DNA from 4 places in the Streptomyces cadmiisoli genome. Region 4 is predicted to be linked to each of the others. Evidence: riboswitches for the same ligand, from Rfam matches in the RefSeq annotation. Region 4 holds a riboswitch; each other region holds the start of a gene.
What was found. Region 4 has a riboswitch for cyclic di-AMP ahead of DN051_RS17260 (transglycosylase SLT domain-containing protein). Riboswitches for the same ligand answer to the same signal wherever they lie in the genome.
Positions count from the first base shown of each region.

Region 1 (6,976 bases), 170 kb from region 4:
AGGCCGACCGAGACGATGCCGGTCGCCATGACGGCGGCTCCGGCCGCCGGTGGATGCCGCGCCCACCAGGCGCGGAGGGGTGAGGTGCCGGACATGCGCCGATGCTATGGATCTTCGCGGGCCCGGCGGCCGGGGCACGCGCGCGTACCGGCGGAAAACCACGCGGGCGCGGCACCGGTACGGGCCGGGCCCGCCCGGAGCGCGCGCCCCGCGCCCTCCTCGTCAGGCCGGTCGCACCACGCTGTGGATGGACGACTCGCCGTCGTAGTAGATCGACTCCTCGCGCACGTACGTGCCGGGCTTCGGGGCGTGGATCATCATGCCGTTGCCGATGTAGATGCCCACGTGGGTGACGTCGTCGTAGAAGAAGACCAGGTCACCGGGCTGGGCCGCGGCGAGGGAGACCGTCGTGCCCGCGTTCACCTGGTCGTACGTGGTGCGCGGGAGGGACACGCCGGCCGCCTTCCAGGCGCCCAGGGTCAGGCCGGAGCAGTCGTAGGAGTCGGGGCCGGTCGCGCCCCAGACGTACGGCTTGCCGATCTGCGCGCGGGCGAAGGCGAGCGCCCTCTCGGCCTTGGTGCCGTAGGCCGAGTCGGACGCGCCGGTGTCCGAGCCGGAGCCGGTCTCGGTGCCGCCCGACGAGCTGCCGGCCGTCTCCTGCTCCTGCTGCTCCTGTGCGGCGGCCTCCTGGCGCCGCTGCTCCTCCGCCTGTACGCGCGCGAGCTCGGCGGCCTTGCGCTCGGCCTCCTCCTGCTTCTCCTTCTCGATCGCCGCGAGCCGCGCCTTCTCCTCGGCGGTCAGCCGCGACAGCAGTTCGCGCGCGTCGGAGAGCTTCTGCTGGACGGTCGCCTTGGCCGTCCGCAGATCGCTCTGCGACTCGGTGAGCGTTCCGAGGCCGTCGGCGGCCTCCTGGCGCTTCTTCATGGTCGCGGACTGCTCGGTGAAGTAGTCGTCGACCGCGTCCTTCTGCCGGCTGGTCAGCCGGCCCATCAGCTGGGTCTGGTCGAAGTAGTCCTGCGGCGAGTCCGCGAGCAGGAAGGTCGCGGTGTCGGGGGCGGACGCCCCGGTGCGGTACTGGGCCGCCGCGAACGAGCCCAGCTCCTCGCGGGCGTCGTTGAGTTTCTGGGTGCGCTGGGCGACGTCGTCCAGGAGGGTGTCGACGCGCTTGCGCTGCTTCGCGGTCTTCTCCTTGGCCGCGTTGTACTTCTCGGTCGCCGACTCCGCCTGGCGGTAGAGGTCGTCGACCTTCTTCTCGACTTCTTCGAGGCTCGGCTTGTCGTCGGTCGAGGGAGCCGCCTCGGCCGTCTGGGAGAGCAGGGCCACCGAGGTGAGGGCAGCCGTCGCGAGCGCGGGGGTGCGTATGCCTGCGACGCGCGCGCCCGTGGGACGCGACTTGCGGTGCGACGCCAAAGGAGGCGACTCCTTCCATGGGCCGCCTACCGGGTTAGCTGTCGGGTTCGGGCGGGTGGTTCGGAAGGGTTGCCCTACGGTCCCTCCCCGTGGAGGAGTTGGACCGATTCACCCCAAAGTCGGTTGGGTCCCCGGCTCCGGCTGCCGCGTGGGCTCCGGATTCGGCGGAGGCCGTACGGCCCGGCGTCGTTCGCCGGTGGGGGTCGTACGGCCTGCCCGGAACGGTAGCCAACTCGTGTGGCGCGTGTGAAGGTTGGTGGGTGATATGCCCGATACATTTTCGTGACCTTCAGTCAGTGGTTGCGGGCGGTAGCGGGGCGCCGCCGGAGGGTGAGGCGGAAGGGACCCGCAGGTCGCCGGCCCCCGGGGGCGATGTGACGCCCGCCTCACCGCTCAAGATCGAACACGTTCCCGCCGCGATGTTCCCGGGGCGGCCCCGGGTTGTCGGTGGGGCGCCCTAGACTCGGAGAGCGATGAGCAGCCTCTTTGACGACAGCTTCCTGGCGGACCTCCAGGCCCCGCGGGCCCACGAGGAGCCCCCGCCGCCGCCCGAGGACGATCACGTACCGGAGCCGGTCCCGGACGATCTGTTCGGCGGGAAGTTCGACGCGCCCCCGGACCGCGACGCGTACTACCGCGACGGCGCCCCGCGCCCCGCCGTGGACTCCGCCGCGCTCCTGGAGGGGCTCAACGACAACCAGGGCGCCGCCGTCGTCCACTCCGGCTCCCCGCTGCTGATCGTGGCCGGCGCCGGCTCCGGCAAGACCCGCGTGCTCACCCACCGCATCGCGTACCTGCTCGCCGAGCGGGGGGTGCACCCCGGCCAGGTCCTCGCGATCACCTTCACCAACAAGGCCGCCGGCGAGATGAAGGAGCGCGTCGAGCACCTCGTCGGCCCGCGCGCGAACGCCATGTGGGTCATGACCTTCCACAGCGCGTGCGTGCGGATCCTGCGCCGCGAGAGCAAGAGGCTCGGCTTCACCTCGTCGTTCTCGATCTACGACGCCGCCGACAGCAAGCGCCTGATGGCCCTGGTCTGCCGCGACCTGGACCTCGACCCCAAGCGCTATCCGCCGAAGTCCTTCAGCGCCAAGATCAGCAACCTGAAGAACGAGCTGATCGACGAGGAGGACTTCGCCGCCCAGGCCACCGACGGCTTCGAGAAGACCCTCGCCCAGGCCTACGCCCTGTACCAGTCGCGGCTGCGCGAGGCGAACGCGCTCGACTTCGACGACCTGATCATGACGACGGTCAATCTGCTGCGCGCCTTCCCGGACGTCGCCGAGCACTACCGCCGCCGCTTCCGCCACGTCCTCGTCGACGAGTACCAGGACACCAACCACGCCCAGTACGCCCTGGTGCGCGAACTCGTCGGCACCGGCACGCACGACGAGGACGTACCGCCCGGCCCGGACGACCTGCCCCCCGCCGAGCTGTGCGTGGTGGGCGACGCCGACCAGTCGATCTACGCCTTCCGCGGCGCGACGATCCGCAACATCCTCCAGTTCGAGGAGGACTACCCGGACGCGACGACGATCCTGCTGGAGCAGAACTACCGCTCCACCCAGACGATCCTCACCGCGGCCAACGCCGTCATCGAGCGCAACGAGTCCCGCCGCCCCAAGAACCTGTGGACCAATGCGGGCGCCGGCGCCCGCATCACCGGCTACGTGGCCGACACCGAGCACGACGAGGCGCAGTTCGTCGCCGACGAGATAGACCGCCTCACGGACACGGGCGAGGCGAAGTCCGGCGACGTCGCCGTCTTCTACCGCACGAACGCCCAGTCCCGTGTCTTCGAGGAGGTCTTCATCCGCGTCGGCCTGCCCTACAAGGTCGTCGGCGGCGTCCGCTTCTACGAGCGCAAGGAGGTCCGGGACGTCCTGGCCTACCTGCGGGTGCTGTCCAACCCGGAGGACTCGGTCCCGCTGCGCCGCATCCTGAACGTCCCCAAGCGCGGCATCGGCGACCGCGCGGAGGCGATGGTCGACGCCCTCGCCCAGCGGGAGCGGATCAGCTTCCCGCAGGCGCTGAAGCGGGTCGACGAGGCGTACGGCATGGCCGCCCGCTCCACGAACGCCGTGAAGCGCTTCAACACGCTCATGGAGGACCTCCGGACGATCGTCGAGTCCGGCGCCGGACCCGCCACCATCCTGGAAGCCGTGCTGGAGCGCACCGGCTACCTCGCCGAGCTCCAGGCGTCCACCGACCCGCAGGACGAGACCCGCATCGAGAACCTCCAGGAACTCGCCGCCGTGGCCCTGGAGTTCGAGCAGGAGCGCGGCGAGGGCGAGTCGGGCACGCTGTCCGACTTCCTGGAGCAGGTCGCCCTGGTCGCCGACTCCGACCAGATCCCGGACGACGAGGGGGGCGACGGCGTCATCACCCTGATGACCCTGCACACCGCCAAGGGCCTGGAGTTCCCGGTCGTCTTCCTGACCGGCATGGAGGACGGCGTGTTCCCGCACATGCGCGCCCTCGGCGAGAACAAGGAGCTGGAGGAGGAGCGCCGCCTGGCGTACGTCGGCATCACGCGCGCGCGTGAGCGGCTGTATCTGACCCGCTCGGCGATGCGCAGCGCCTGGGGGCAGCCGTCTTACAACCCGCCCTCCCGGTTCCTGGAGGAGATCCCCCCGGCGCACGTGGACTGGAAGCGCACGGGCGGCGGCGCGGCACCGGCCGGCCCGGTCTCGCCGGTGGCGGCATCCCTGTCCTCGTCCCGGTCCCGCTCGTCGGCGTCGGGCGCGTCCGGGTTCGCCACCCGCAGGACGTCGGAGAAGCCGGTGGTCTCCCTCGCGGTGGGGGACCGGGTGACCCACGACCAGTTCGGGCTCGGCACCGTCGTCGCGGTGAAGGGCACCGGCGGGAACGCCGAGGCGACCATCGACTTCGGGGACACGAAGCCGAAGCGTCTGCTGCTGAGGTACGCGCCGGTCGAGAAGCTGTAGCCGCTTCGTACGATGCGCACTGAGCCCCCGCCGTTCGGCGGGGGCTCACTCGTGCGGTGCGCGGGGGCGCGGGGCTCGCCACCGTGCCGCGCGGGGGCGCGGGACGAGGTGATGGGGTGCGTGAGGGGATCGGTGCTCCCGTGGCGGGGTGCGCCGAGGGCGCGGTGCTACCAGGGTTCGGGGCAGGGCGGGGCGATGGCCCGCGGTTTCAGCTCGGCTCCAGCCCGTGGCTGCGCAGCCAGGACAGCGGGTCGATCGCCGCACCGCCCGCCGGACGCACCTCGAAGTGAAGGTGAGGACCGGTCGAGTTGCCGGAGTTGCCGGAGAAGGCGATCGGAGTGCCCGCCTTGACGGTCGTACCGGACGGAACCTGGTAGCTCGACAGATGGCAGTACCAGGTCTCCGTGCCGTCCATCGCCGTCACGATCATCATGTTGCCGTAGGCGTTGTTCCACTGGGTGCGGACCGTGCCGTCGGTCGCGGCCATCACGGTGGTGCCGTACGGGACCGGGAAGTCGATACCGGTGTGCACCGACATCCAGTTGATGCCGGACTGGCCGAAGTAGGCGCTGAGCCCACCCGCGACCGGCAGGGCGAACTTGGGGCGCAGCCGCTCCTTGCGGGCCGCCTCCTCCGCCGCCTTCCTCTTCTCCAACTCCTGCTGCGCCTTGAGGTCGATACGCTCCTGCGTACGGCTGGCCCGGTCGGCGAAGTCGTCGGCCTCGGCGGTGAGGCTCTCGAGCTGGGTGTCGAGCTGGTTGTTGGCGGCGGACGGCTTCACCGGCTGCGCGTCGGACGCCGTCGTGTTCGTGTCCTGCTCGTCGCCGCCGAGCGTGCCGACGGAGGCGGCGGCGATGCCGGCCACACCCATCACGCACGCCGAGGGCACGGCGACCGTCAGCAGTGCGGAGCGCTTGGCGGGGCTCCGGCGCCGCGAGCGGGCACCACTGCGGGAGGCGGTCCGCGACACAGGGGCCGGCGTGACCTCCTCCTGGTCGTCCAGGAGGGGCGCGGTCATGGTGGGCAGATCGGCGAAGTCGGTCGACTCGCGGGCGTCGTCGGCCGATTCGCCGTACGCGACCTGCTCGAAGGTGGCGGTCGCCTGCTGGTCGAAGGGGGTGTTCGCCTGGTCGTACGGATCGGCCTGCCCGGCGAAGTCCTCGGCCGCGTGGTCGTAGGACTCGGTCTGCGCGGCGAATTCCTCAGCGGGGTGCTCGTAGGGGCCGGCCTGCTGCGGAAAGGGTTCGGCGTGCTGCTCGTAGGCATCGGAGCCCGTGTTCGGGGTGCCGTCGGAGTTCCACTGCGTGGCGTCGTACGCGCCGGTGTCGTAGGCCTGCGTGCCCCAGTCCCACTGCTGGGTCCGGTCGGCGGGAACGGCCGCCTGCTCGGGCTGGAGCCATGCGCTCGCGTCCCACTGCCCGCTCACATCGGGCGCGCCGGCCTGCTGCGGGATGAGGGGGAGCTGCTGGTGGTCGCCGGACCAGGCGGTCGCGTCGTAGGCGCCGCTGTCGTAGGCGGCGTGGTGCTGGGCCGCGTACGGGTCGTAGTTGAGCGTTTGATGGTTGCCGGTGGACCACTGCGTGGCGTCGTACCCGCCGGTGGCGTGACCGCCGGCCGCGAGATCGCCGAAGAGGGGGTCGGTCTCGAAGCTCGTGGTGGCGCTCGCGGCGACGTGACCGCTGGTGTCAAAACCGTTGGCGGTGTAGGTGCCGTACGTGGTGAAGTCGCCGTACTGGGCTTCCGGTGTGCCGTAGGACGCGTAATGCGCCGAAGCGGCTTCGGAAGCCGGAGCCGGGGAGGTCATGGCCCCCGACGGGTGACGATCGTTCACCAACTTCTCTTTCGCCTCGACAACAGGGGCTGGCAGAGCAGTGCGGTGACTGTACCCGGCGGTACGCGGGCACGACAATCTTCGGCAGGTTTCGCGCTCGCAGGAAACGGGCATTCGGCCGTGTTTCGGGGGACCGCGGGCACGGGTTTGGCTTTGTGTTCGAAGATTGTTCGATACCGACTGGCTCTGACAGGCCTTGAATCAAGTTGTCGGAGAGCGGTCGTCAGGCCACGGTGAGACCGTCACGGTGCGCCGCGGACCCGGCGCCGTTCCGCGCGGCTGCGTATTCGCCGTCGAGGGCCTGGCGTATCCCGGCCGCCACGGCGGGGTGCAGGGGCAGGGCCAGATGGCCGATACCGCTGACCCGCACGTTCTGTGCCAGCAGGTCGGGGTGGTCGACGCAGGCGCTCTCCAGCGGGTCCATGAGGTGGTCGAGGTCGCTCCAGAAACTCACGAACTGCGTACGGCAGCCGGGCGCCGGGCTGCTCAACTCCTCGATGACCGCCGAGCCGGGGCGCATCTGGCGCACTATGGGGTGCGCGTTCGCCAGCGGGGCCACTTTCGTGCCGGAGTGCGGGGTGCCCAGCGTGACGAGCGTGCGCACGCGGGTGTCGCCGCCCAGTCGCTGCACGTAGTAGCGCGCGATGAGGCCGCCCAGGCTGTGCCCGACGATGTCGACCTGCTCGCTGCCCGTGCGGTCGCAGATCTCCTCTATGTGCCGGCCCAGCAGCTTCGCCGCCGTGGCGATGTCGCAGGTCATGGGGGAGTAGTTCAGCGACTCGACGTG
Region 1 is NZ_CP030073.1:3,869,835-3,876,810, reverse strand. It holds gene DN051_RS16410 (tellurite resistance/C4-dicarboxylate transporter family protein) at 1-95, opposite strand, end outside; gene DN051_RS16405 (C40 family peptidase) at 223-1,410, opposite strand; cyclic di-AMP (ydaO/yuaA leader) riboswitch at 1,418-1,587, opposite strand; gene pcrA (DNA helicase PcrA) at 1,884-4,358, shown strand; gene DN051_RS16395 (M23 family metallopeptidase) at 4,567-6,189, opposite strand; gene DN051_RS16390 (esterase/lipase family protein) at 6,413-6,976, opposite strand, start outside.
Region 1: it holds a riboswitch for cyclic di-AMP, as region 4 does, so the genes downstream of both, DN051_RS16405 (C40 family peptidase) here and DN051_RS17260 (transglycosylase SLT domain-containing protein) in region 4, are expected to answer to the same signal.

Region 2 (6,976 bases), 2.0 Mb from region 4:
CTGGCAGGCCGGGTCGCCCGGCCGCGGCATGCAGGCGCTGCGCGTCCATGTGCCGCACGGCTCACAGGGCGACATCGTGCGCGTGCACCCCGGTGAGGAGTGGCTGTACGTCCTGAAGGGGCGGCTGCGGCTGCGTCTCGCGGACGCCGTGCACGCGCTCGGCCCGGGGGACAGCGCCCACTTCGACTCGCTGACCCCGCACCGCATCGCCGCACAGGACGCCGACGGGGTCGAGCTCCTGTTCGTCCACACCCTCTTGCAGAGCCCCACGGCCGCACTGTGCCTGGGCCCCATCACAGGAGAAACACCATGAGCGACATCGAGGAGAAGCTGCCGCGCGGGATCTGGGTCCGGCTGCTCATCTACATCGCGGCGGGGCATGTCTTCGCCGGCTTCCTCTACCTCCTGTTCGAGGTCGGGGCGAAGTAGGCCCGCGGGCCGGGCCCGGCCCGCGGGCCGGGCGGGCTCAGTCGAGCAGCCGCTCGCGCAGCCGCTCACGCGTCTGCGGGGCGAGGCCCAGTCCCTGCTCCAGATAGGTGTCCACGCCGCCCCAGGTCTCCTCGATGGTCTCGATGGCGGCCGAGAGGTACTCGGCGCGCGCGTCGAACAGCGGGCCGAGCAGCTCCATGACCTCCGGCGAGTACGCGGCGGCGGAGCTGCTGCTGCGGTGCACCTTGTACCGGCGGTGCTTGGCGTTGGACTCCAGGTAGTCCGCGAGGATCGCGTCGCGCTCCACGCCGACGGCGAGCAGGGTGACGGCGACCGACAGCCCGGCGCGGTCCTTGCCGGCCGCGCAGTGCATCAGTGCCGGGACGCTGTCCTCGGCGAGCGCGTGCAGCACCTGGGAGTGCATGCCGGTGCGCTCCTTGATGATCGTGCGGTACGAGGCGATCATCCGGTTCGCGGCCTTGCCGTCCGCGAGGACGGAGCGCAACTGGTCGAGGTCGCCGTCGCGGACCATCTTCCAGAACTCGGCGCCGTCGGCGGGGTCGGTCAGCGGCAGGTTCACATTGCGCACGCCCGGCAGTTCGACGTCGGGGCCTTCGAGCTTCTGGTCCGCCGCATTGCGGAAGTCGAAGACCGTGTGCAGTCCGAGGGAGGCGAGGAAGGCGGCGTCCTCGGCGGTGGCGTGCGCGAGATGGCCGCTGCGGAACAGCACACCGTGCCGCACGCGCCGGCCGTCGACCGTCGGCAGGCCGCCCACGTCACGGAAGTTGCGCACTGCGGCCAGCTCCGGCTCGGTCGACGGCACCTGCTGCGTCACGGGGGCTCCCTCCCATCGCCCCGTCGGCGCGGCTCGTCGACGGGCACGCAGTCGACCATACGACATGGATTCCTGAGGCAATGAGTTCGTCCACAGGGGGTCATGGAGGGTCGGGCGAGTTGTCCACAGACGTTGCCCCCGGGGCTCGCGGCGCTGGATGATGTTGGTGCCTGATCGGCCTTGTCGGATTCTGTGGGGGTGCCCTGATGTTGGAGATCGCGGAGAACGGGCGGACGTGGCTGCTGTCGGGGCCCGCCAGCAGCTATGCCGTGCACGTCACGGACCGGGACGAGCTGCTGCATCTGCACTGGGGTCCCGCGATCGCCCTCGCCGACGCCGAGGCGCTCGCCGTCCGCCCCCTGCCGGAGTACTGGCCGTTCGAGTCCCCGCTCGACGGGCGCGAGGAGTACCCGGTCGAAGGCGGCCCGCGCTTCACGCGCCCGGCCCTGTCCGTGCGCACCGAGGAGCGGCGCGGCACGCAGTGGACCTTCGAGGGGTACGACGTCGAGGACGCCGAGCTGCGGCTGCGCTTCGCTGACGACGGGCTCGCGATCACGCTGCACTACCGGATGCGCCACGACGTCGTCGAGCGCTGGGTGACCCTGCGCAACGAGGGGCCCGCGGCCGAGCTGCTGCGGGCCGACTCCGCCACCTGGACGCTGCCGGACCGCGACGAGTGGCGACTGTCGCAGCTGCACGGCCGCTGGGCGTCGGAGTCCCGCCTCGTCCGTTCCCCCCTCACCTACGGCGAGAAGGTCATCGGCAGCCGGCGCGGCCACACCGGGCACCAGCACCTGCCCTGGGTGGCGCTGGACACCGACGCGACCGAGGAGCGCGGCGAGGTGTACGGCTGCGCCCTCGGCTGGTCGGGCTCGTGGCGGATCGCCGTGGCCCAGCTGCCGGACGCGCGGGTGCAGATCACCGGCGGCGCCGGACACGACGACTCGGGCCTGCTGCGGCTGGCGACGGGGGAGACCTTCACCACACCGGTCTTCGCCGGCCTGTGGACCGACGCCGGCTTCGGCGGTGCCAGCCGTGCCTGGCACGCGTACCAGCGGGCGTACGTCGTCCCGGACGCGGAGCGGGACCGGCCGGTGCTGTTCAACTCCTGGGAGGCCACGGAGTTCGACATCTCCGAGGACCAGCAGCGGGAGCTGGCCCGGCGGGCCGCGGAGGTCGGCGTGGAGCTGTTCGTCGTCGACGACGGCTGGTTCGGGACCCGCACCAGCGACCGCGCGGGGCTCGGCGACTGGACGCCCAACCCCGACCGCTTCCCGGCCGGACTCAAGCCGCTCGCCGACGACGTGCACGCGCTCGGGATGCAGTTCGGGATCTGGGTCGAGCCCGAGATGGTCAACCCGGACAGCGAGCTGTACCGCGCCCATCCGGACTGGGTCCAGCACCAAGTGGGGCGAACCAGGACAGAACTCCGCAATCAGCTGGTGCTGAACCTGGCGCGGGAGGACGTGCGGGAGCATCTCTTCGAGCAGCTCGACGAACTGCTCTCCAGCGCCCCCGTCGACTACGTGAAGTGGGACTTCAACCGCTGCTTCACCGACGCCGGCTGGCCCGGAGAGGCGTACCCGCAGCGGCTGTGGGTCGACCACGTGCGCGCTCTGTACGACCTGCTGGACCGGTTGCGGGCCGCGCACCCCGGGGTCGCCTTCGAGTCCTGCTCGGGCGGCGGCGGCCGGATCGACCTCGGGATCATGAGCCGCACCGACCAGGTGTGGACCTCGGACAACACCGACCCGCTCGACCGTCTCGCCATCCAGGACGGCTTCAGCCAGGTCCACCCCGCGCGCGTCATGGCCGCGTGGGTCACCGACAGTCCCAACACCCAGCTGAACGGCCGCGCCAGTTCGCTGCGCTTCCGCTTCGTCAGCGCCATGGCCGGCGTGCTCGGCGTGGGCGGCGATCTCACCCGCTGGACCGACGCGGAGCTGGCCGAAGCCCGTGACTGGGTGGCCCTGTACAAGGAGATCCGGCCGCTGGTGCAGCGCGGGGAGCTCCACCGGCTGCGCCCGCCGCGGGGCGGGCTCAGCGCCGTGCAGTACGTGCGCGGGGACGAGAGCGTCGTCCTCGCCTGGCTCCAGGCGCAGTCCTACGGGGAGCCAGTTCCGGCGCTGCGGCTGCGGGGGCTCGATCCCGCGGCCTCCTATGAATGCCGCGAAACGGGCGAAACGTACAGAGGTGCCGTGCTGCTGCACCACGGATTGCGCACAGGGCTGCGTGGCGACCTGGATGCGACGGTTCTTCGTCTGCGTCGCATCTGACTGTTCTGTCCGAATTGACGCTTTCATTCCAACTCGCTCCGGAGTAAAGGAACCTGGAGCGATGTCACGTGAGGAGCGTCATATTCGTGACCGTGAGTCGCCCGTCATGTTCACGTAATTCATACGCCTATCAAGGGCATTTGCCGGTGCGGAAAGATCCGGAATTCACGGAGGGTGACCGTTGATTCGGTGAACCGATCAAGAAGATGAGGTTCGCGCGGAACCTCTTGCTTGTCCCATTGCGTCTCGGTCGCTTACGTTCCAGACCGATCCGGGCGGACGCCGAATCCTGCCGCCGCCCGGTGCCCGCGCACACCCACCCGTTACGGCAGGAGCGGGGGACCCACAGGTACAACTGCCTGTTCCGGTCTCTGGAACGGCTTGGGGTACAGCCGCGCCACGGCGCGGCCGGGCATCTCCAGCCCGCACCCGACAGCTCACCTCGCAGGCGACGGAGAGGAATTCGCCATGCCCGCGAAGGGTAAACACCGCCGTCCCAAGGTTCAGCGTTTCACCCGTTCCATCGCCGTCGCCGGCACCGGTGGCGCCGCGCTCGCTCTCCCGTTCATGGGGGTCTCCGGCGCCCACGCCGCCACCCCGGAATCCGCTCCGGGAAAGGCGCTCCAGTCCGCCGCGACGCAAAAGAGCGCCCCTCAGCAGAAATCCGCCGAGAAAAAGTCCGCCGCGAAGAGAGCGGCCGTGCAGACCTATTCGGTGAAGGTCGGCGACTGTCTTTCGAAGATCGCCGAGGAGCAGAATGTCAGTGGTGGCTGGCAGGAGCTGTACGCGGACAACCGTGAGGCCGTCGGCGGGAATCCCTCGCTGATCCACCCCGGTCTGAAGCTCGTGATAGGCGGCAAGGCCGCTGCCGACACGGAGCGGCCTTCGACCACTTCGTCCGGTTCGTCCGAAGCATCGGGTTCGTCCGCTCCGGCTGAGTCCGCTCCGGCCTCGGAGTCCTCGGGCCGGTCCGACGCTGCCGGGTACGCGGCGGAATCGTCCGGGGAGTCGTCGTCCGACGTCTCCGCGGCCGACCGGACCGCCGGCACCGCCACCCCCTCCAGCGGTTACGTCGCACCCGTGGACGGCGGCGTCGGCACCGCGTACAAGGTCGCGGGCAGCATGTGGTCCAGCGGCTACCACACCGGCGTCGACTTCGTCACCCCGACCGGCACCCCGCTCAAGGCCGTCGGTGCGGGCACGGTCGTCTCGGCCGGCTGGGCCGGCGCGTACGGCAACCAGGTCGTCATCCGGCTCGCCGACGGCTACTACGCCCAGTACGCTCACCTGTCCTCGCTGTCCGTCTCCAGCGGCCAGACGGTGACCGCGGGCCAGCAGGTCGGATACTCCGGTGCGACCGGTAACGTGACCGGCCCTCACCTGCACTTCGAGATCCGCACCACGCCCGACTACGGCTCGGACGTGGACCCCGTCGCCTACCTCGGCTCGCACGGCGTCTCCGTCGGCTGACGCCCGCCCCGGCACGCCGCCGAAGGCCGGACCCCGATCCCGGGGCCCGGCCTTCGGCGTACCCGTCCGGCCGTCACGCCGTCCGGCCGTCACGCCGTCCGACCTCACGCCGCCCCGTCGTCGCGCCGTCCGTCGTCCGCTGCCGCCGTCCCTGGGCCCGTGCCCGCCGACACCCGCGCCGTATTCCGCAGTTGACCAATCCTTTGGCAGTGGCTTATCTCACCGCCCGTCAACCCCTTCCTACGTTCGCGTAGGTCATATTCAAAGGTGAATCATGGACCGATGTGGCAGACGATTCGAAGAATGACAGCAGATCAGTGATCGGGTCGTACGTGGCGGTGGGGGACAGCTTCACCGAGGGCGTCGGCGATCCGGGCCCCGACGGAGCGTTCGTCGGCTGGGCCGACCGGTTCGCCGTACTCCTCGCGGACCGCCGAGCCGAGGACGACTTCGAGTACACGAACCTCGCGGTGCGCGGAAAGCTGCTCGACCAGATCATGGCGGACCAGCTTCCGCGCGCGGTCGAACTGGCGCCGGACCTGGTCTCCTTCTGCGCCGGCGGCAACGACATCCTGCGGCCCGGCACCGACCCGGACGACGTCGCCGAGCGCTTCGAGCGGGCGGTCGCGGCGCTCACCGCCGCCGCGGGCACCGTGCTGGTGACCACCGGCTTCGACACGCGGGGCGTGCCCCTGCTGAAACACCTGCGCGGCAAGATCGCCACGTACAACGGGCATGTGCGCGCCATCGCCGACCGGTACGGCTGTCCGGTGCTCGACCTGTGGTCCCTCAAGTCCGTCCAGGACCGCAGGGCCTGGGACAGCGACCGGCTGCACCTCTCGCCCGAGGGGCACACGCGTGTGGCGCTGCGCGCCGGACAGGCCCTCGGTGTCGCCGTCCCGGCCGATCCGGAACAGCCCTGGCCGCAGCTTCCGCCGCGCGGCACGCTGGAGATCCGCCGGGACGACGTCCAGTGGGCGCGCGAGTACCTGGTGCCGTGGATCGGCCGCCGGCTGCGCGGTGAGTCCTCCGGCGACCACGTGACCGCGAAGGGCACGCTGTCGCCCGGCGACATCAAGGAACGGATCGCCTCGGTGGCCTGAACCGCGGCCGGCCGGGGGCGCCGGCCGATCCGGCGGCCGATGCCGGGTCGGCCGCGCGGCCGGTGCGTCAGGCGCGTCGGTCCGCCGACACCGCGTCCAGTCCGAGCTCGCGGGCGAGTGCGCCGTCCACCCACTCCTGGGCGCGGGCCCGGGACACGGTGCCGCCGTACGACGTCTGCTGGACGGCGATGCCGTCGAGCAGCGCCGTCAGCCGCAGCGCGGTCTCCATCGGGTCGGGGCACTCGAACTCGCCCGCTGCCACGCCCTCGGCGATGACTTCGGCGATCGCCGCCTTCCAGCGCCGGTCGAGGTCCCGGGTGACCTCCCGCAGGGCCGGATCGCGCAGCGCCGCCGCCCAGCCCTCGATCCACAGCCGCCAGCCCTTGGCCTGGCCCGTGGGCGCGTACCAGCGCACGGCGGAACGCAGCCGCCGCAGCGCGGTCGTGCGCCGTCCGAGCAGCTGCCCCAGATGGGTCAGATCGCCCTCGGCCGCGTACGTGAAGGCGGCGGCGACGAGCTTCTCCTTCGTCGAGAAGTGATAGAGCACCAGGGCGTTGCTCACTCCGAGGGAGGAGGCCACGTCGGAGATCCGGACCGCCGCGACCCCCCGGGCCTCGATCTGCTCCACCGCGGCGCGCAGCAACTCCTCGCGCCTCTCCGCCACTGTCAACCGCACTCTCGCCACGCGGTCACCCTAACGGCCCAGCCCTCGATCGGCCCGCCGCTCGACGCCGCGCGGGTGAGGGGCCTCACCGGTGGCAGTCGAACCGCTCGGCGAGCCGCGCGATCCGGTCCGCGCCGACGGCGTGCGCGGCGGCCCGCGGAGTCGTGCCGTCGGCCTCGGCGCGGGCCAGTACGTGCTC
Region 2 is NZ_CP030073.1:2,033,206-2,040,181, reverse strand. It holds gene DN051_RS08480 (helix-turn-helix domain-containing protein) at 1-313, shown strand, start outside; gene DN051_RS08475 (DUF6126 family protein) at 310-429, shown strand; gene DN051_RS08470 (tyrosine-protein phosphatase) at 467-1,264, opposite strand; gene DN051_RS08465 (alpha-galactosidase) at 1,471-3,540, shown strand; cyclic di-AMP (ydaO/yuaA leader) riboswitch at 3,844-4,004, shown strand; gene DN051_RS08460 (M23 family metallopeptidase) at 4,009-5,010, shown strand; gene DN051_RS08455 (SGNH/GDSL hydrolase family protein) at 5,328-6,113, shown strand; gene DN051_RS08450 (TetR/AcrR family transcriptional regulator) at 6,181-6,798, opposite strand; gene DN051_RS08445 (glutamate dehydrogenase) at 6,863-6,976, opposite strand, start outside.
Region 2: it holds a riboswitch for cyclic di-AMP, as region 4 does, so the genes downstream of both, DN051_RS08460 (M23 family metallopeptidase) here and DN051_RS17260 (transglycosylase SLT domain-containing protein) in region 4, are expected to answer to the same signal.

Region 3 (6,976 bases), 3.4 Mb from region 4:
TCGCGAGGCCGTGCGCGTGCTGCCGGCGCCGGGGCGCGGGTGACGCCCAGTGCGCCGCAACGGGCGTGGACGCGAGCACCCTGGACCTGTCCGACACGACGACGCGAGGGGCCGGGCAGGCCCCGCGGCGACTTCCGCAGGCCGCGTGGTCGCCGTGCGGCGGTCGGGAAGCGCCGGGACCGGCCCCGTGGGCTTCGGCCACCGGACCCGGGCGCTCCTGCTGTTCGGGCCGCTCCGGACGTCCGTACCGCGCGGGGGACTCGCGGGCGGGCAGTCCGGGCCGCCGGGGGCGGCGTGCCGTGCCGCCCGCGTCCCGGAGGGCTCACGGACGGCGTCGGCGGCTTCCGGCCTGCTCCGGGAAGCGGAGCGGGCCGGGGGCATGGGCGGGGCGGTGGCGGCGCGTCAGGACGCCTCCACCGCGCCCCAGGGGTCAGGAGACCCGGCCGTACCAGACACTCCTCGTCCAGATCTTCTGCAGCCTGACGACGTCCCCTGTCTTCGGGGCGTGCCAGATCTTCCCCTTCCCGGCGTAGATTCCGACGTGGTAGACGCTCGACCCCGAGTGGAAGAACACCAGGTCTCCGGCCCTGCGGTTCTTCGCCGAGATGTGGCGGGTCTTGTTGTACTGCTGCGCCGCCGTACGGGGCAGCTTCTTGCCGGCCTTCTTGAACGAGTACAGCGTGAGTCCGGAGCAGTCGAACCTGCGCGGACCGGTGGCGCCCCACTTGTACGGGGAGCCCTGCTTCGACGCCGCGATCTGCAGCGCCTTGAACGACGGCGAGGCGGCCGCGGCCTCGGTCGCGAAGCCGGGAGCCACGACGGATCCACCCACCGCGGCAAGGGTGAGGGCCGAGGCCGTGCCGGCCCGGGCCATGAGCGACGGGACACGATTGAGCGCTGTCATGCGCAACCCTTCGTCAGCCGCCTGTGAAGGATGACCTGTCGGATTCGGGCTGGCGAAGTGGCCCGGCCGCGTGACCGCGGCTTCACCCCAAGGGCTGCTCGGAACGTGCGTTCCGGCGACCCGTCGTGCTGGGTCCTCCACTCCTGCCGATCCACTCCTGTCGACCGGGCATCCGGGCGGCGGCAGGACTCGGCGTCCGCCCGGACCGCCCCGCCGCTGTGGCGGGGGCTTGTCGTCAGACAGGGATCTTGACGTACCGAAGTCTGAAAATCCCAACGGAAGCGGGTGTTTGTGGCGTTACTCACCACTCGCCCATTCGGGTGGACAGCCCCTCGATCGAACGGATGTCAAGGGCGCCACGAGCCCCCGGACCAGCGGTGGAACCATCAATTCCGCCCCGAGGGCCCTCGTGTTGCGCAAGTGCGGAGGCCCCGAAAATGTACGTGGAAATACGCCGTGCGGGGGTACGCCGTTTGGTCCGTTTCAACTCCGGTCCGGACACGCCGCGGTGAGTGTCGACACGACGGGCCGCCGGATGGTTCGTCAACTGTCGGAGCGCGGCGGAACATCCGCCCGGGCCGGTCGGCGGTCACCGTCCAGGACGCGCTGCGCCCGCGCGGAGGTTGCGGAGCACGGCTCGGTTTCACCCCTTCGGCGCATCGGCGCGAACCCGTCGTGCGGCGCGGCGGCTTCTGGCACCGGCGCGGGGCCGGCGCGCGGACCGCGGCCGGTGCCGCCGACGCGGGCCGGTTCGATCCGCGCCGGCCGGCCCGCCGCGCCGAGGTGACGGCTGATCAGCGGACACGCGGGCGCGTCGGGGCGCATGGGGCGATCGGGCCCGGCGACGGCATGCGCGGGGCGAGCCGACGGCCCCCCGGACGCGGAAGACCGTGTGCCCCCGTCCGCTACAGCGGGGGCACACGGTCCGTCGGTGGGTGCCGGCGCTCAGCCGACCGCTACCGGCATCGGCGCGCGGGCGGGTTCCCCGTGCCCGGCGGTGGCCCGGCGCCTGAGCGCGCCGCCGACCAGCATCGCGCTCAGGCCGAGGACCGTCCACACGCCGAGCGTCAGCAAGGGCCCGGACGCGCCGGCGCCGTCGAAGAACGCCACCGACCGCAGGAGCGAGACCCCCGCACCCGGCGGGAGCAGCTGGCCGATCGTCCCGGCCGGCTCGGGCAGCATCGGCGGGGCCGAACCCGCCGCGGAGAACGGATTGCCCAGCAGCATCATCGTGGTCGCGACGACGGCCACGCCCGCCTGGCCCATCAGCGCGGCCAGTCCGGCGACGGCGCTGCTCACGGCCAGCGACGCCAGGGCGAACACCGCGGCCTCCGCCCACCGGTCGCCGGTGAGGCCCTCGAGCCAGGTGTGCGCGATCAGCGTGCCGCCGACGCCGACCAGGCCCGAGGCGGCGACCAGAGCGGTCACGGCGCGGCCGCCCCGCAGTCCGGCCAGCGCGACCATGGCGCCCGCCGCCGTCCCGGCCAGTACGAGCGGCAGGACGCTGGAGCTCAGCGTCGTACCGCGCGGGTCGGCCTCGGGCGTCGGGACGACATCGACGATCCGGATCTCGGCGCCCTCGGCGGCGGCCCTGTCGGCCACCGCGGTCCGCAGCGCCTGCGCGACCGCCGGGCCGGCGGCGGAGGCGGTCAGCAGCTCGGTTCCGTCGGCGGTGACGACGATCGCGCCGTACACACTCCGGTCCTCGACGGCCTCCCGGGCCGCGGCCTTGTCGTCGTAGCGGTGGATTTCGAAGGCGCCCTTCTCGCGGGTCAGCCCCGCTTCGACCTGAGCCGCGGCGGCCGCCGGGCCGGCCACGCCGAGCGGCAGGTCGCGGGGCGCGGTGCGGGCGGAGGGCCAGGCGAAGGCGCACAGCGCCAGGGTCGCGATCAGTGGGACGAGGACGGCGACGGCGAAGACGTGGCGCGTGCCGTTACGGGGTGGCGAGGACATGGCATCTCCTGTGTGGGCCACTAAAAAGAAGGATCGTTCGTTTTAGGAGTGTCCCCACCGTGCGCGTGCCGACGTGGCTTGTCAAGAAGGAATGTTCGTTTTACATTCGGGGCATGGCTCGTGTATCCCAGGAACACCTCGACGCACGCCGCCGGCAGATCCTGGACGGCGCCGCGCTCTGTTTCGCCCGCAACGGCTTCCACGCCACGTCCATGCAGGACGTGCTGAAGGAGGTCGACCTGTCCGCGGGCGCGGTGTACCGCTATTTCAGCGGCAAGGAGGAGCTGATCGGCGCCATCGTCAACGAGGTGCTGGGCACCGTGCGCGAGATCTACGAGGACGCGGCCCGGCAGAGCCCGCCGCCGTTGCCGGACGAGCTGATGCCCCGGGTCATGACCCGGATGAAGGAACTCCGGCCGGGCGTGCTGGAGGACGGCCAGTGGATGTTCCCGCGGCTGATGCTCCAGGTGTGGACCGAGACCCTGCGCAATCCCGAACTGGCCGCCGTCCTGCGGCCGAGCTTCGAGGTCGTACGGGCGTCCTGGCTGAAGGTCGCCGAGAGGTACCAGGAGGAGGGCCTGCTGCCCGACGACGTCGACACCGACGCGATGGCCCGCGTGATGATCGCGGTCGTGCAGGGCTTCGCCACGCAGATGGCCCTGTTCGGCACCGTCTCCGAGGACACCCTGAGCGCCGGAGTACGCGCCCTGTCGAGCGTGCGCAGACCGGGTTCACGCGGCTGACCGGATCACAGCTCGGTTAACGTGCCCGAAACTCGTGCCAACTAGCCTGCGCCTCCACGCCACCAGGGATTTTGCCCCGTGGCCGCGGCAGCCGGGCCCCGCACGGCCCGGAGCGAGGATGTGAGGTGCGCCGTGCAACTGACCCCGCACGAGCAGGAGAGGCTGCTCATTCACGTGGCCGCCGACGTGGCCGACAAGCGCCGGGCCCGCGGGCTGAAGCTGAACCACCCGGAAACCGTCGCCCTCATCACGTCCCACATCCTCGAAGGCGCCCGGGACGGCCGTACCGTCGCTGAACTCATGGCTTCCGGCCGCAAGTTGCTCACCCGTGACGACGTCATGGCCGGCGTCCCCGAGATGATCCACGACGTCCAGGTCGAGGCGACCTTCCCGGACGGCACGAAACTCGTCACCGTCCACGACCCGATCGTCTGAGGGGGCGTTGATGATTCCAGGAGAGATCCTGTTCGGCGACGGGCCGATCGTGTGCAATGAGGGCCGCGAGGTCACCCGGCTGACCGTCCTCAACGCCGCCGACCGGCCCGTCCAGGTCGGCTCCCACTACCACTTCGCCGAGGCCAACCCCGGCCTGGAGTTCGACCGTGCGGCCGCGCGCGGCAAACGGCTCGACGTGGCCGCCGGCACCGCGGTGCGCTTCGAGCCCGGGATCCCCGTCGAGGTCACCCTCGTCCCGCTGGCCGGAGCCCGAGTGGTGCCCGGACTGCGCGGTGAGACAGGGGGTGCCCTCGATGGCTGAGATCTCGCGCGAGGCCTACGCCGACCTGTTCGGCCCGACCACCGGCGACCGGGTCCGGCTGGCCGACACCGACCTGCTGATCGAGATCGAGGAGGACCGCTCCGGCGGACCGGGACGCGCGGGCGACGAGGCCGTGTTCGGCGGCGGCAAGGTCATCCGCGAATCCATGGGCCAGTCACGCGCCACGCGCGCGGAGGGCACCCCCGACACGGTCGTCACCGGGGTCGTCGTCGTGGACCACTGGGGGATCGTCAAGGCGGACGTCGGTATCCGCGACGGCCGGATCACCGGCATCGGCAAGGCGGGCAACCCGGACACGATGGACGGGGTGCACCCGGACCTGGTGATCGGACCTGAGACCGAGGTCATCGCCGGCAACGGCCGCATCATGACCGCCGGTGCCGTCGACGCGCACGTCCACTTCATCTGCCCGCAGATCGCCGACGAGGCACTGGCGTCCGGTGTCACCACCCTGGTCGGCGGCGGTACCGGCCCCGCCGAGGGCTCGAAGGCCACCACCGTCACGCCGGGCCCCTGGCATCTGGCCCGGATGCTGGAGGCGATGGAGCAGTACCCGCTGAACATCGGCTTCCTCGGCAAGGGCAACACCGTCTCCCACGAGGCGATGCTGTCGCAGATCCGCGGCGGCGCGCTGGGCCTGAAGCTGCACGAGGACTGGGGCTCCACCCCGGCCGTCATCGACGCCGCGCTCACCGTCGCCGAACGGACCGGTATTCAGGTCGCCATCCACACGGACACCCTCAACGAGGCCGGATTCGTCGGTGACACCCTCGCGGCCGTCGCCGGCCGCGGCATCCACGCGTACCACACCGAGGGCGCCGGCGGCGGCCACGCGCCCGACATCATGACCGTGGTGTCCGAGTCGTACGTGCTGCCCAGCTCCACCAACCCCACCCGCCCGTTCACCGTCAACACCGCCGAGGAACACCTCGACATGCTGATGGTGTGCCATCACCTCAACCCGGCGGTGCCGGAGGACCTCGCCTTCGCCGAGTCCCGTATCCGGCCGTCGACCATCGGCGCCGAGGACGTCCTGCACGACCTCGGGGCCATCTCGATCATCTCCTCCGACGCGCAGGCCATGGGCCGCGTCGGCGAGGTGATCATGCGGACGTGGCAGACGGCCCATGTGATGAAGCGTCGCCGGGGCGCCCTGCCCGGCGACGGACGCGCCGACAACCACCGCGTACGTCGCTATGTCGCCAAGTACACGATCAACCCGGCGCTCGCCCAGGGCCTCGCCCACGAGATCGGCTCCGTGGAGACCGGCAAACTCGCCGACCTGGTGCTGTGGGAACCGGCGTTCTTCGGGGTCAAGCCGTACCTCGTCCTCAAGGGCGGGCAGATCGCGTACGCGCAGATGGGCGACGCCAACGCCTCCATCCCGACGCCGCAGCCGGTGCTGCCGCGGCCGATGTACGGGGCGACCGGGCGGGCACCGGCCTCGAACTCCGTCAACTTCGTGGCGCCGCTCGCCGTCGAGGACGGGCTGCCCGAACGCCTCGGGCTCGGCAAACGGTTCGTGCCCATCGAGTGGACGCGCGGCGTGACCAAGGGCCACATGCGTGAGAACGACGCCCGGCCCGAGGTGCGCGTCGACCCCGACAGTTTCGCCGTGCACATCGACGGCGAGCTCGTCGAGGCGACCCCGGCCGCCGAACTGCCCCTGGCCCAGCGCTACTTCCTCTTCTGATGACCAGGGCAGCGCTTCTCGTCCTGGCCGACGGCCGCTTCCCGGCCGGGGGACACGCGCACTCCGGTGGAGCCGAGGCGGCGGTGAAGGCCGGGCTGGTCACCGGTGCGGCGAGCCTGGAGGACTTCTGCCGCGGGCGGCTGCACACCGCCGGGCTGGTGTCGGCCGGGCTCGCCGCCGCGGCGGCGCTAGGAGTCGATCCGGCCGCGCTGGACGCGGCCGCGGATGCCAGGACCGCCTCCCCGGCGCTTCGGCTGGCGGCGCGCAGGCTCGGGCGGCAGCTCGTGCGGGCCGCCCGAGCCACCTGGCCCTCGGCCGAACTCGACGTCCTGGCCCGGCAGTTCCCGAAGGGCGCCCACCAGCCGGTGGTGCTCGGTCTCACGGCGCGGGCCGCGGGCCTGACGGCCGCCGACGCGGCGCACTGCGCCGTGTACGACAGCGTGAGCGGCCCGGCGAGCGCGACGGTGCGGTTGCTGAGCCTCGACCCCTTCGACGCGACCGGTGTGCTGGCGCGGCTGGCCCCGGAGCTGGACCGTGTCGCGGACCGGGCGGTGGAGGCGGCCCGCGCGGTCGTCGACGAGGGGGTCGACGCGCTGCCGGCGGCCTCCGCGCCGTTGCTGGAGATCCAGGCGGAGGCGCACGCCGCCTGGCCCGTCCGCCTGTTCGCCTCGTAGCGGCGCCCACCTGCCGCACCCGCGTCTTCGACCCCGGCCACCCCCCTCGCCCCGCCGGGGACGCGGCCCGGGTCCTCTACCCCTTCGCGGCCCCGAGCGGCCCGTCCGCATCCGCCGGACGGGCCACGAGCACCGGGTCCGCCCCGAAAGGAGCCGTCCATGCATCTCGACCACGCCCAGCACGACACTCCCGGCGTCAGCGCCGACGCGCACCGCCCCGACGGCCGCCGC
Region 3 is NZ_CP030073.1:7,442,465-7,449,440, forward strand. It holds gene DN051_RS32810 (C40 family peptidase) at 431-904, opposite strand; cyclic di-AMP (ydaO/yuaA leader) riboswitch at 908-1,085, opposite strand; gene DN051_RS32820 (ABC transporter permease) at 1,850-2,857, opposite strand; gene DN051_RS32825 (TetR/AcrR family transcriptional regulator) at 2,971-3,600, shown strand; gene DN051_RS32830 (urease subunit gamma) at 3,733-4,035, shown strand; gene DN051_RS32835 (urease subunit beta) at 4,046-4,357, shown strand; gene DN051_RS32840 (urease subunit alpha) at 4,350-6,071, shown strand; gene DN051_RS32845 (urease accessory protein UreF) at 6,071-6,745, shown strand; gene ureG (urease accessory protein UreG) at 6,905-6,976, shown strand, end outside.
Region 3: it holds a riboswitch for cyclic di-AMP, as region 4 does, so the genes downstream of both, DN051_RS32810 (C40 family peptidase) here and DN051_RS17260 (transglycosylase SLT domain-containing protein) in region 4, are expected to answer to the same signal.

Region 4 (6,976 bases):
CACGGGCTCCGGATCCTGGTCGGAAGTGGGGCGGCTCGGGTCGTGCGGAAGCGGGGCGGTCGCCGCGCGCCGATCGCGTCCCGCTCCCGCGCCCCGGAAACCACCCGCCGCAAGTATGACGGCGCGGGGCGCCCGGAGACAGCGCCTGAACCGCCGCTCACCGGAAAAGCGCCTCCCGCGCCGCCGGGGCCCTCACCCCGCGACGACCCTTCCGCTCACCTCGCCCAGGCCGACCCGGACGCCGTCCGGCCCGGGAGCCCACGCGGAGAGCGTCACCTCGTCGCCGTCCTCCAGGAACGTCCGCTTGCCGTCGGGCAGTTCGATCGGCTCCCGGCCGTTCCAGGTCAGCTCCAGCAGGGAGCCGCGCTGGCGTTCGTCGGCGCCGCTGACCGTGCCCGAGCCGTAGAGGTCGCCGGTGCGCAGGGCGGCGCCGTTGACCGTCATGTGGGCGAGTTGCTGGGCGGCCGTCCAGTACATGGTCGAGAAGGGGGGGTCGGAGATGACGTGGCCGTTGAGGGCGACGGAGATGCGCAGGTCGTAGCCGCCGGGCTCGTCGGCCGAGTCGTCGAGGTAGGGCAGCAGCGGGTGGGTGCGTCCGGGCGGGGCGACGCGTGCCTCGTCGAGCGCGTCCAGCGGGGTGATCCAGGCCGACACCGAGGTGGCGAAGGACTTGCCGAGGAACGGGCCGAGGGGCACGTACTCCCAGGCCTGGATGTCGCGCGCGGACCAGTCGTTGAGCAGGCACAGGCCGAAGACGTGCTCGCGGAAGTCGGCCAGCCCCACGGATGTGCCCATCGGCGACGGGGTGCCGACGACGAAGCCGACCTCCGCCTCGATGTCCAGGCGGACGGACGGTCCGAAGACGGGCTCGGGGTCGGTCGGGGCCTTGCGCTGGCCGGAGGGGCGCACGACGTCGGTGCCGGAGACCACGACCGTGCCGGAGCGGCCGTGGTAACCGATCGGCAGGTGCTTCCAGTTGGGGGTGAGCGAGTCGGCCGCGTCGGGGCGGAAGATCCGGCCGACGTTACGGGCGTGGTTCTCGGAGGCGTAGAAGTCGACGTAGTCCGCCACGTCGAAGGGCAGGTGCAGGGTCACCGAGGACAGGGGGTACATCAGCGGGGTGATGCTGTCGCGGTGGGACGGCACCGTCACCCAGGCGGTGAGCGCGCGCCGTACGTCGGACCAGGCGGTGCGGCCGGCCGCGAGCAACGCGTTCAGGGTGGGCCGGGCGAGCAGGGCGGCGTAGGGGGAGCCGAGCGCCAGGGCCGCGGCACCGGCGTCGAGAACGTGGTCGCCGAGGCGGACGCCGACGGTCCGCTCGGTGGAACCGGCGGGTGAGAACACGCCGTACGGAAGGTTGTGCGGACCGAAGGGGTCGCCCTCGGGGACATCGAAGGGGGGCATGGGGTACTGCCTCACTTTCGTACGCGCGGTCCATGCGGTTGCGGCACACGTTACGGCTGTGGCTGCTCTTTTGGGCAGTGTCTAAAGGGCGTAAAGAGTTAGCAATGTCCTGGAAAGTTCCAATCGGAGGTGTGAATTCCGGCTTAGCGTCCTTCGGGGAGGCGGAGCGGGGGGACCGGTCCGCAGGGGACACGTGGGGGGAACCCGTGGCCGAACGTGCCAGCAGTGTGTCCGCGACAGCCGACCGTGCCGTACCGGGGCTGATCGTGAAGTTCGGTCACTATCCGCTGCACCACGGCGGGGTGGGCGCCATCCGCAGTCTGGGCAGGCTGGGGGTGCCGATGTACGCGATCACCGAGGACCCGTACACGCCCGCGGCCTCGTCCCGCTATCTGCGCCGGGCCTTCGTCTGGCCGACGACCGGCACGGAGGAGCCGGACCGTCTGGTGGAGGGCCTGCTGCGGATCGGGCGGCGGATCGGCCGGCCGACCGTCCTCGTCCCGACCGACGAGGAGGCCGCCGTGCTCATAGCCGAGCACCAGGACCAGCTCGCCGGCCCCTTCCTGTTCCCGCGCGTCGACCCCGAACTGCCGCGCCGCCTGGCGAGCAAGCAGGGCCTGTACGAACTGTGCGTGGAGCACGGGGTGCCGAGTCCGGCCACGGTGTGCCCCCGCTCGTACGAGGACATCGAGGCCTTCGCCGAGCGGGCGGTGTTCCCGCTGGTGGCGAAGAACGGTGAGGCGTTCGTCCGCCGGGCCCGGCCGGCCGTCCCCGGCACCACCCGGATCGCCACCCGGGAGCACCTGCTCGCGCTGGCCCGCGACTGGGGCGAACGGCCGGGCGTCGTCCTCCAGGAGTATCTGCCCCGGGAGCACGCCGAGGACTGGATCGTGCATGCCTACTTCGGCGCGGACTCGGTGCCGCGCGCGATGTTCACCGGGGTCAAGGTCCGCTCCTGGCCGCCGCACGCGGGGATGACGGCCAACGCCTACATCGTCGCCAACCCGGAACTCGCGGACCTCGCAGCGCGTTTCGTCAAACAGATCGGCTTCAGCGGAGTCATCGACCTCGACCTGCGCTTCGACCGCCGCGACGGGCAGTACAAACTGCTCGACTTCAACCCCCGTATGGGCGCGCAGTTCCGCCTGTTCGAGAGCGAGTCGGGGGTGGACGTCGTGCGGGCGCAGCACCTCGATCTGACCGGGCGGGCCGTCCCCGAGGGGGAGCAGCGCGAGGGGCGCCGGTTCATCGTGGAGAACATCGACCTGCCCGCCCTGCTGGCCTACCGCCGCGGCGGCACCACGACACCGCACGCGCCGGCTCGGGCGAGCGGTACGGAACTGGCCTGGCTGGCGGGAGACGATCCGCTGCCGTTCCTGACCATGCTGGCGCGGCTCGGGCGGCCCGGCGCGCAACACCTGTACCGGCTGTGGCGCACCAGCCGTCGCGGGATCTCGGGGTAGCCGGAGGTCACGTACGAGTGACGTTCGGCGGCCGAACCGCCGGGCGCGGAAGGCGAGTTAGCAGGTGCGCCACCGTCGGGCGCGGCACCGTGCGCGGGTGAAAAGCGGAGGGGCGATGGGCAGTTGGGGATGAACGGGGTAGGTGCGGTGTCCGTATTCTCTGATCATGGCCGCACCCATCGCATATGCCGAGCACACCGCGTACGCCCTCATCGCCACGGATCTCGACGGAACGCTGCTGCGCGGCGACGACACGGTCTCCGACCGGTCGCTCGCCGCGCTGGCGCGGATCTCGGCGGCCGGTGCCCGGCATCTGGTGGTCACGGGCCGGCCCGCGCCCAGGGTGCGCCCGCTGCTGGAGGACCTGGGCGGCGCGGGGCTCGCGGTGTGCGGGCAGGGCGCGCAGCTGTACGACGTGGGCGCGGGCCGTCTGCTGTGGTCGGTCACCCTGGACCGGGAGCTGGCCGAGACCGCGCTCGGAAAGATCGAGGCTGAGGTCGGCCAGGTGTACGCGGCCGTCGACCAGGACGGGATCGACGGGCTGACACTCATCGAGCCGGGCTACCTCATGCCGCATCCGACGCTGCCCGCGGTACGGGTCGGCCGGCGGGACGACCTGTGGTGCGAGCCGATCAGCAAGGTGCTGCTGCGCCATCCCGTGCTGTCCGACGACGAGTTGGCGGCGGTGGCCCGCACGGTGGTCGGTTCGCTCGCGACGGTCACGATGTCGGGGCCGGGGACGGTCGAGCTCCAGCCGTGCGGCATCACGAAGGCGACCGGGCTGGCGCTGGCCGCCGGGCATCTGGGGCTCAGCCCGGCGGACACGATCGCCTTCGGCGACATGCCCAACGACATCCCCATGTTCGACTGGGCCGCCCACGGCGTCGCCATGGCCAACGCGCACTCGGAACTGAAGGCGGTGGCCGACGAGATCACTCTCTCGAACGAGGACGACGGGGTCGCCGCCGTCCTCGAACGGCTTCTCACCGAAGGCCCGCGCCCGCACCCGTTCGGGGGGCGCAGGGACTCGGTGGGCGTTCAGGCGCCGTAGGCGCCGGACGGGCTCAGTAGGCGCCGTAGACGTTGTCGATCGAGCCGTAGCGGTCGGCCGCGTAGTTGCAGGCGGCGGTGATGTTGGCGACCGGGTCGAAGGGGTTGTACGCGGTGCCGGACACGTGGTACGCGGCGAAGGTCGGGTCGATGACCTGGAGCAGGCCCTTGGACGGGGTGCCCTTGGCGGCGTTGGAGTCCCAGTTGTTGATGGCGTTCGGGTTGCCGGACGACTCGCGCATGATGTTGCGGTAGATGCCGTTGTAGGAACCGGGGATCCCCTTGGCCGCCATGATGTCGAGGGACTGGCGGATCCAGCCGTCGAGGTTGCTGGTGTACGACACGGCGGCGGGCGCCGCGGTCGGGGTCGCCGCGGACGCGCCGGTCGCGCCGATGAGCGGCAGCGCGAGCATGGCCGCGCCGGTGCCGGCGACGGCGAGGGTGCGGGCGAGGCGGGCGGTGCGCGAGCGACTGTGCTGACCGTTTGCAGACATGGGGCTTGTTCCTCTCCGGCGCCTGCGAGGTGAGCTGTCGGGTTCGGGCTGGGGAGCTGCCCGGCCGCGTCCTTGCGAACGCGACTTCACCCCTAGCCGTTGCGGTGCGTCTTACGACGTTCCGCCCCGGCGACTTACCTGGGTCCCCCGCTCCTGCCATGCGTGAGTTCGTCTCGTTGGTATCGGGCGGTGGCAGGATTCGGCGTCCACCCGACTGGCCCGGAACGTATGCGAGAGCACATGTCGGGAGCAAGTGGCGGATTCACACATCGCACTGGTTGATCTTCGTCTGGGGTGGTTTGCCCCCTTGATCCTTTGCGGTCGCCAAGGGGGCAACTGGCAAGCGGGGAAAGGTGGAAAGCGTGGATCGGGTCAGGATTTCGTAAAGGCCGGGAATATTCCGAACGTGAGCCAACTCACGAGCGATTACAAGAGTGGCAAATCGGGCAATCGGCTCAAGTCCCTATCAACTGGCTGGGTGTGGGGTTCGCTTCGCGTGGGTGTGGGGGGAGGGCGCCCTCGCTGTCGGGGCAAATCGACTCATTTAGGGTCAAATCGTCGTCAGCTCGGGTGGGTGGGTGGCGTCTCGTGGCGGGGTTTGGGGCGGGGTGCAGGGTGGGGCGTTGGTGGCATATGTCCGGTTCGGTCTTCGGGGTCGGAGCTGGAGCCGGAGTCGGGGCGGGGTCGGAAGCGGGGTCGGGGTCGGGGCGGGAGGTGAGGGCTCGGCTGTTGTGTCGGAGGCGGTTCCTTCAGGCGCGTCCCGTGGGGGCGGGGCTCCTGGAGGAGGCTGATCGCCGGGTCCGGTGAGGGTCGGGGGTTCGGGGGAGCCCGAGGCCCGGGGTTCGAGGCTCGGGCCTCGGGGCTCGGTGAGGGTCTGGGGTCCGAGGCTCGGGGTGCGATGCGGCGGGGGCGGGTCGGTCCGGCTGAGCCGGTCGGGTGGGAGGCGTTCGGCGGACGGAGCGCGGTGGGCTCGACGCCCTCCCGTCCGTTGGTCTCCCTGTCCTTCGTCCTCCGTCCTCCGCCCCCGTTCGGGTCGTCCGGGTCGTCCGGTGCGTCCGTCCGTCCGGTGCGTCCGGCCGGCCGTCCGTCCGTCCGGCCGTCCGTGGCGAGGGCCGGGGCCGTCGGCTTGAGAGGCTTGGGCTCGGTGATCGTCGGCCACGCGCGTGCGTACAACCGTGTTTCGTCGGGCAGCGGGATACGGAGGCCTCGTGAGCCGGGTCGTAGGGAGGGCCGTAGCGGATGCGCAGGGTGGTCGGGCTCGTAGCGGGCGCCTCGGTCGACGGGGCGCGTCGTGCGGCCCGGCCGGGGTGCGGCGGTCGGCGCGACCTGTCCCCGGACCGGCGTGGGAAAGCCTGGCGCGGCGGCCGTCCGGTGGGCCGGGATCATGGTGGCCCGGACCGGAGGGCGGCCCCTCGGCGCGGCTGTTCGGCGTGTCGGCGACGCGCGGGGCGCGGACGGCGCGCGTACCGGCGCGCGCGAGGCGCGTCCGGACCGTCGGCGTGGAGAGGGTGAGCGGGCCCTTCGGCGGGTCGGGGAAGGCGGAACCGGGGTGGTGAGGAGGGTCTGGCACCGACTTCCCTACCGACGGGAAAACGGCACAAACCTCACCTCTTCGGCTCAAGTCATTGAATACCCACTCATATCAGCTGATCAAAAACATCACCACAGTGATCCGATACCGCCTGGCCTGTAACCCCGGGCGCCCTCGGTGATCGAAACGTGACCGGATACGCTGACTTGAGTGAAGGCAGCGACGTATCGACAAACCGCGTAATCGCCAGTAGACACCAGCAGACAGGAGACCCCTCGTGACCGTCGTCGGGCCGTTCGGGCTGAGCGTGCGGGACCAGGCTCTGGAAGCCGATGTCCAGGTCGGATTGGCGGCTGTCGAGGAAGGGTTGCTCGAAGCCACCAAGAGCGAGGTCCCCTTCATCACGGAGGCCGCGCAGCATCTGGTGCGGGCCGGCGGGAAGCGGTTCCGTCCGCTGCTGGTGATGCTCAGCGCGCAGTTCGGCGACCCGTACGCGCCCGGGGTCGTGCCCTCGGCCGTGGTCGTGGAGCTGACCCATCTGGCGACGCTGTACCACGACGACGTGATGGACGAGGCCGCCGTGCGGCGCGGAGTGCCGAGCGCCAACACCCGCTGGGGCAACTCCGTCGCGGTCCTCACCGGTGACTTCCTCTTCGCGCGCGCCTCGCACATCCTCGCCGACCTCGGGCCCGAGGCGGTGCGGGTGCAGGCGGAGGCGTTCGAACGGCTGGTGACCGGACAGATCCTGGAGACCGCCGGGCCCACGGACGGGCGCGACCCGGTCGATCACTACCTGGACGTCCTGGGCGGCAAGACGGGCTCGCTGGTGGCGGTGTCGTGCCGCTTCGGCGCGATGATGTCGGGCGCCGAGGACCCGGTCGTGGACGTCCTGACGCAGTACGGCGAGCGGCTGGGCGTCGCCTTCCAGCTCGCGGACGACGTGCTGGACATCGCCTCCGACTCGCACGAGTCCGGCAAGACGCCGGGCACGGATCTGCGGGAGGGCATCGCGACCCTGCCCGTACTGCGGCTGC
Region 4 is NZ_CP030073.1:4,040,697-4,047,672, reverse strand. It holds gene fahA (fumarylacetoacetase) at 193-1,404, opposite strand; gene DN051_RS17270 (carboxylate--amine ligase) at 1,611-2,867, shown strand; gene DN051_RS17265 (HAD family hydrolase) at 3,034-3,918, shown strand; gene DN051_RS17260 (transglycosylase SLT domain-containing protein) at 3,932-4,411, opposite strand; cyclic di-AMP (ydaO/yuaA leader) riboswitch at 4,416-4,595, opposite strand; gene DN051_RS17255 (polyprenyl synthetase family protein) at 6,220-6,976, shown strand, end outside.